3 regions of the Paenibacillus cineris genome follow, and region 1 is predicted to be linked to each of the others. Evidence: predicted binding sites of a transcription regulator. Region 1 holds the regulator's gene; each other region holds the start of a gene.
The links. The regulator Rex, encoded in region 1, represses fermentation and respiration genes when NADH is low (regulators of the CRP and FNR family bind a similar motif). The targets are predictions, from matches to a motif close to TTGTGAAATATTTCACAA.

Region 1 (2,203 bases):
CGGCCGTCTGCCTGCCCGTGCCAGTCCTTGGCGAACTGAATGGCTTCGTTCAGCTTGTGCCGCTGCACATCCTCCGGGCACAGACCGATGACACCGCGGGTCAGGGCAGCGCGCATGCCGGACTCAGTCACCACTTTGCCCACCTGATCCATATGATCGTACATATCGAGGAACGTCGTCGTGCCGCCTTTCAGCATTTCGAGCACCGACAGCGAAGTCCCCCAGTAAACGTCATTGGACGTGAATTTCGCTTCCATCGGCCACATTTTTTCCTGCAGCCATTCCTGGAGCACCATGTCATCCCCGTAACCGCGCAGCAGCGACATGGCCGTATGTCCATGGGTGTTGATCAGGCCCGGCATAAAAAATAAATGCGTGCCGTCGACGACCTGTACGCCTTCCTCCAGCTGCGGCTCCTCTTCACCGATATAGGTGATGCGGTCGCCCTCAATGACCATCCAGCCGTGCAATACCGGCTGCTCCGGCCGCAAAACGGCAAAGCTGCCGTTCTTGATGGCCCATTTAGGATTGGCGCTCCGGCTGCTGGAGCTCTTCAAATTGTCCGTCATCTTCCGTGTCGTCCTTTCCGTTGTTCAAATAATAAGCGAGGCTGAGCAAATCCGTCGTAAAATCGGCAGCATGGATCCGGATGCTAGCCGGCGCCTTCAGAATCGTCGGCGCAAAATTCAGAATCGCCTCGATCCCGGCCGCAATCAGCTGATCGGCGACGTTTTGTGCTTCGAAATCCGGGACGGTAATGATCCCGATCCGGATATTTTTGCTTTGTATCGTTTCTTTCAGCTCATCCATGGCCTGTACCGTCAAGGTGTTGATCCGTGTGCCGATTTTGGACGGATTGGCGTCAAACACGGCCACGATCTTCATATTTTCCTTCAGGTAAAAGTTATAGTTGGACAAAGCTTGACCAAGATTCCCCGCTCCGACCAGCACCGCGTTGATCTGCTGATCCAAATTCAGAATTTGACGGATCTTCTCGATGAGATAGGACACGTCATACCCTATCCCCTTACGGCCAAAATCCCCGAAATACGCCAAATCCTTGCGGATCTGCGCCGGGTTGAGATCCAGCTTCTGCCCGAGCTCCTGGGAGGAGACTGTGGCCACCTCCCGCTTGTTCAGCTCATTTAGATATCTAAGATATATAGGCAATCTGCGGACAACCGCCTCGGATATTTTCTCCGATTTCATGCATGTTCCCCCTATTGAACGGCTTGAATATTTATTTGGTTATATAGATTGAACTAAAGTTTTGCATTGAATTTCCTGTTCTAACCGCTTTAGTTCAATCTATCTAATGGACTCATTTAAGACACACCGTCCTGATGAAGCCATTCAGAGATGCGCGGAACCATCTGGTCTGTCTGCATATGCTCCATTTTCGGTCCAGGCAGCGAGTACAGGAAGTACTTCCCGTAATACGATTCGATAACGCGCGTATCGTATACGATGACGATGCCCCGGTCATGGGCGGTGCGGACCAGCCGCCCGAAGCCCTGCTTGAAGCGGATGACGGCCTGCGGGACCGACAGCTTCATGAACGGGTTCTTCTTCTGGCGCTGCAGCAGCTCGCTCTTCGCTTCCACCAGCGGATGGTTCGGCGGCTGAAACGGGAGCCGGACGATTGCCAGGCAAGTCAGCGCTTCACCCGGGATGTCCACGCCTTCCCAGAAGCTGCTTGTTCCAAGCAGCACCGAAGCGCTGCTGTCCGTAAACCGCCGGATCAGCTTCGTGCGGCTGCCGCTGTCTACGCCCTGTCCAAGCACGGCGATGTCGCTTTGTGCAAGGGCTTCTTTCAGCGGCTCGTATACCTGGCGCAGCATGCGGTATGAGGTGAACAGCACCAGCATCCGGCCGTGGGTCGCGATCGCGGCGTCCGCTAGTGAGCGGGCCAGCGTTTCGACAAACAGGGCGTCCCCGACGCTTCCCTTCACGCTTGGAAAATCCCGCGGAATGACGAGCAGCGCCTGGTCCCTGTACCGGAACGGGGACGGAAGCTGGACCGTCACAAGGCGTCCGCTGTCCTGGTCCTCCTGCAGTCCGAGGTTATCGATCATATACTGGAACGATTTATCTACGGATAAGGTGGCGGACGTCAGGATGACGCTCTTTTTCTTATCAAAAAACAGTTCCTTGAGCTGCTTGCTGACGTCAACCGGAACAGCGTACAGCTGGAGCGATTTGC
Region 2 (2,203 bases), 540 kb from region 1:
GGGAGGAATTCCCGTTGGACGACCTGGATTACCGGAAGAGGTTGGCGAACTTGTCGCTTTTCTGGCGTCAGAACGTGCCGCCTCAATTACGGGCGCTGAATATGTCATTGATGGAGGAACGGTCCCTACCGTCTAATTAGAAGGAATCAACGAAGCAATCAGAAATGAAGCTGCTCCTCTGTATAAAATCGGGTATTTTTTATCCATATTAAGACAGCCTGATATATTCCAAACGTATAGAGGAGCAGATAACAGTGAAAAACAAACGGCTTAAGGCTTTACTTATAACCTTGACGCTTATTTTCAGCGTGATTCAGATCGCAGCACCTGCACAAGCCATGGGGGATGGGAAGAAGAATCCGGTTTGTATCAGCCCTAAAATGGTGCAGCTGAAAACCGATATGCAGAAAGCTTGGATCGACCATACCATCTGGACGAGAAGTTATATTGTCAGCGCCATATCGAACCGTCCGGATCAGCAGGACGTATTGGACCGGCTCCTGCGGAACCAGCAGGACATCGGAAATGTGATCAAACCCTATTACGGGGAAGCTGCCGGTAATAAGCTGGCTGAGATTCTAAGAGAACATATTCTCATTGCAGGAAAAATTGTCGCCGCCGCCAAAGCGGGTAACCAGGCGGATGTGCAAAAGCTAGAAGCGGATTGGCATCGTAACGCCGACGATATCGCCAAATTTTTAAGCGCTGCGAATCCGAATTGGTCGTTTAAAGAGCTGCAGGATATGCTGTACACGCACCTTCAGCTGATCACGGAAATCGTCCTTGACTGCCTCAAGGGAGACTGGAAAGCGGATATCGCGGCAACCGACAAAAACGAGATCCATATGATTCATTTGGCGGACATCCTGACAGAAGGCATTGTTAAACAGTTTCCCGAGAAATTTTAAACAACCTAAACAGGCGATGCAAATCAATTTAGCTTTTCATATCCTCCGTTCGGGAGGGTGTGGGAAGCTTTTTTTTTCTGCCGTGGATGTTTTCACATTTCGTTTGCTTTTGGTATGACTGGAATCACAAGGCAGGCTTCGAAGATTCCTTATACTGGGGCTGTAAATGAGTTCTGCATCACGATATGGGAATGAATCCACAATAGGAGGTCCTTTCAATGAGTCAATTAACGCTTCAAACGCACGTTGCCGACATCGTCACAGCCGTACCGCAGTCAGCCGATCTGTTCCGCGCATTGCGCATCGATTTTTGCTGCGGAGGCAAAATCCCTCTGGATGAAGCAGCGACCAAACGGAAGCTCGATTCCAGCGCGGTTCTGGATCAAATCCGGACACTGGAGACGAAAATGGCGGAGTATCAGGACAGCCGGCCTGGAGATCTGGCGGAACCGGAGCTGATCGAATACATTCAGAACAAGCATCACGCTTTTTTGCGCGAAGAACTTCCCGCGTTAACGCCTTATGTGACAAAGCTGGCCCGCGTCCATGGAGAACGTCATCCGGAGCTGCTGCGGGTGCAGAAATTATTCGCGGATTTGAAAAGTGAACTGCAGGAGCATACGGAGGACGAAGATCACAACGTATTTCCGCAGATCCTGAAATCTATGGCGAATCCGAATCCGCAGCATTTGGAGGAACTTCGGCCGCTGCTGTCCGGGCTGGAGGAGGAGCATGAGCAGGCCGGAAATCTGCTGAAGGAGCTGCGGGAAGTGACCGGCGATTTCGCCCTCCCGGCAGATGCCTGCGGCACGTATCGGCTTGTCTACCAGCGGCTTGGACTGCTGGAAAAGGACACCTTCGAGCACATCCACTTGGAAAATAACGTGCTGTTCGAGCGGATTCGCGAGCGGTGCAGCTGATCCGGATAACGGTGGTTTAGAAGCCCCTTTCTTCACAAGGTGAAGAGGGGCTTTTTTTGTGGGGGGGAAGATCTTTAAGGTTTTCGCTTTCGTAACTGTATCTCCAAACAGGGAATGGATTCGGGGTGGAAAGTTTACGTGCCGCCTTTGAATCCGTGTTCCTACATCCCTATCAAATCTAGGGAACGCGGATTTAGGCAGCGGCTGGAACCCGGAATCCATCCCCACACCATGGACAAGTGTAGAAGGTACCTCCCGAGTTTTAAAATAGCCTTTGTACTCCACAAAAGGCAAGCTCCAGCTCCCTTCCCCAACCAAGGGATTTCTCGCCCCGATATAGGAGTTTCCCTGATACCAAACGCAGCAGCAGGCTCT
Region 3 (2,203 bases), on a different contig from region 1:
CACGTTGCCTTCCACGTTCGTTACAGGCAATCCTGTCAGGAAGGTTACGCCGCGTTTTTCCAGACTGCTTTGCGCGCGCTCGATGAGGTGATCAGGCAGTACAGGCAGGATTTTAGGGCCAGCTTCAACCAGAAGCAGCTTCACTTCGGCTGGATTTACGCCGTATTTTTTAGCCAGACCCGGCATGATATCAGCGATTTCGCCGACAAGCTCAACGCCGGTCAAGCCGCCGCCGCCGATGAGGATCGTTGCGTCAGCTTCGTTTTTGGTTTTGGAGTATTCGCGAATGCGGTCTTCGATGTGCTTATGAATGTTCAGCGCGTCTTCAGCAGACTTCAGCACGAAGCTGTACTGCTCGAGCCCTGGAATGCCGAAGTAAGCCGTTTTACTTCCGAGTGCGACAACCAAAGCGTCGTAAGACAGGCTGGAACCGTCGGAAAGCTTGATTTCTTTGCTGTCTACGGAGAAAGAGTTGACCGTTGCGATCTTCAGGTCGACTTCTTTGCCCTTGAACAGTTTTTCGAGCGGCATAGCGATGGCTTTCTCAGCAATGCTGCCTGCAGCCAGACGGTGCAGCTCGGTAATGATTTGGTGTGTAGGGTATTGGTTCACGACCGTAACCCGTGCTTGATCTTTGTTCATATATTTGCGTACGGTCAGAGCGGCAAGCAAGCCGCCGTAACCGGCACCCAAAATGACAATATGTTTTGACATGGTTTTTCCTCCGTCCTTACTGGTTAGATGTATAAAAGATTATTGTTGTTTTGCTTTTTCCGCAGAAATTTGAAGGTAAGCGTTCAGGAACCGGAAGATTTTTTGAGCTTGCGGATCCTTCAGCATTTTAAGCAGACCAAAAAGACCGATCACTTCGTTGCTGTCTTCAGCGCGGTCTTTCGCTTCGATGACAGTAGCGGCGATGTTCTTCACCGAATGCTTCACAGGCTCCACAATTTCGGTGATCGCGCCGACAGTGTCGCTCTTCAGCACTTTGTCGGTAGCGACGGTTTGAGCGAAGTCATAAGACTTTGTCAATAGATTCACAAGCTCAGTCAGCTTTGGAAGCTGGTCGACCAGAATCGTAAGGGATTCCTGCACCTCAGGTTTGAGCAGCTGGTCCAGCACGTCGTTTTGTTCCTTGCCGACAGACACGTTTTGTGTCTCTTGTTCAGAAATTGCTTCTGACATGTCCATTTCTCCTTTGCGTAAGCAGTTGTGCTTAAGTATTTTTATAATGAAAAGGAGCTCATAGACTCCCTTCGAAGGAGTATCTACAAGCCACAAGACCTTTTCCGTCCGAAAAGGCCTAGTCACTATCGTCCTCCTAATGTTAACATAAATGATCGTAAAAAGGACCACTTTACGAAAGAAATGTGAAAAAATATACATGGTATCGCCGCCATCGATTGGAAAAGAGCTTTCAGGCCGGGCGTCCGGCGCGGCGGACCCGCTTATTTCATTCGTTTTAAGCATTTTCCAAACGGCCTGGCGCTATGCATTGGCGGGTTTATTTTTTGAGGAAATCTTCTGATATCAAAAAAGCCAATCTCCTTATCTTAAGGAAATTGGCTTATCGTTTGCCCCGGGCAGGAAACCCTGCGTGGAAGACGTTATTTGGCTTAGTATCGATCATGGGATCATTCCGCCGGATTTAAGGGATCGGATACCGAATCTACGGCAGCGGGCGCAAACTTCCGGTACTGTCTCAGCATGAAAATCCGCCAGCGGAGGATCATGCCAAAGGCCAGAATGAAGAACAGGGCGCCGGTCTGCGGAATCGATACATATTCCTCAATCACCTGGTGCAGCAGCATGCGGACGGCCAGCAGGGCGAAGAGGATAATGATAAAGCTCTTGGAGCGCTGTGCAAAGACCTGTCCTCCGCTTACTTCAAATTTGGTGCTGCGTATCAGCGGATAGGAGAACAGGAACCAGCCGACTAAAAAGGCGATGAGCGCCCACCACAGCGGGATTCTCACAGCCGGGGCGACGAACATCAGGAAACCGGTCGCCATGCCCATCGGCGGAATTAGTATTTTCTTTATCGTAACGGGTCTGTGGCTCGCCTTGAGACGGATGAATATGGTCATCAGGGCCAAAACCAACGTCCCCACGGTCGTTCCAATTTGCAAATACAAGGGACTGATATGAGGCACGTCAAGGACTCCCCTCTTGTCAATATAATTTATCACATCTAATAGTATAT

Region 2: a site for Rex is predicted at 1,094-1,111, ahead of ric (iron-sulfur cluster repair di-iron protein). Genes of this name have one in related genera too.
Region 3: a site for Rex is predicted at 1,369-1,386, ahead of KI379_RS22875 (DUF1641 domain-containing protein). Genes of this name have one in related genera too.

What each region holds. Positions count from the first base shown of each region.
Region 1 is NZ_BORU01000001.1:3,819,567-3,821,769, forward strand. Features, by position in the region: gene KI379_RS17665 (amidohydrolase) at 1-569, opposite strand, end outside; gene KI379_RS17670 (redox-sensing transcriptional repressor Rex) at 523-1,209, opposite strand; gene dinG (ATP-dependent DNA helicase DinG) at 1,326-2,203, opposite strand, start outside.
Region 2 is NZ_BORU01000001.1:3,280,814-3,283,016, reverse strand. Features, by position in the region: gene KI379_RS15265 (SDR family oxidoreductase) at 1-136, shown strand, start outside; gene KI379_RS15260 (glycosyltransferase) at 255-908, shown strand; gene ric (iron-sulfur cluster repair di-iron protein) at 1,127-1,828, shown strand.
Region 3 is NZ_BORU01000002.1:455,611-457,813, forward strand. Features, by position in the region: gene KI379_RS22870 (NAD(P)/FAD-dependent oxidoreductase) at 1-714, opposite strand, end outside; gene KI379_RS22875 (DUF1641 domain-containing protein) at 754-1,185, opposite strand; gene KI379_RS22880 (CcdC family protein) at 1,635-2,153, opposite strand.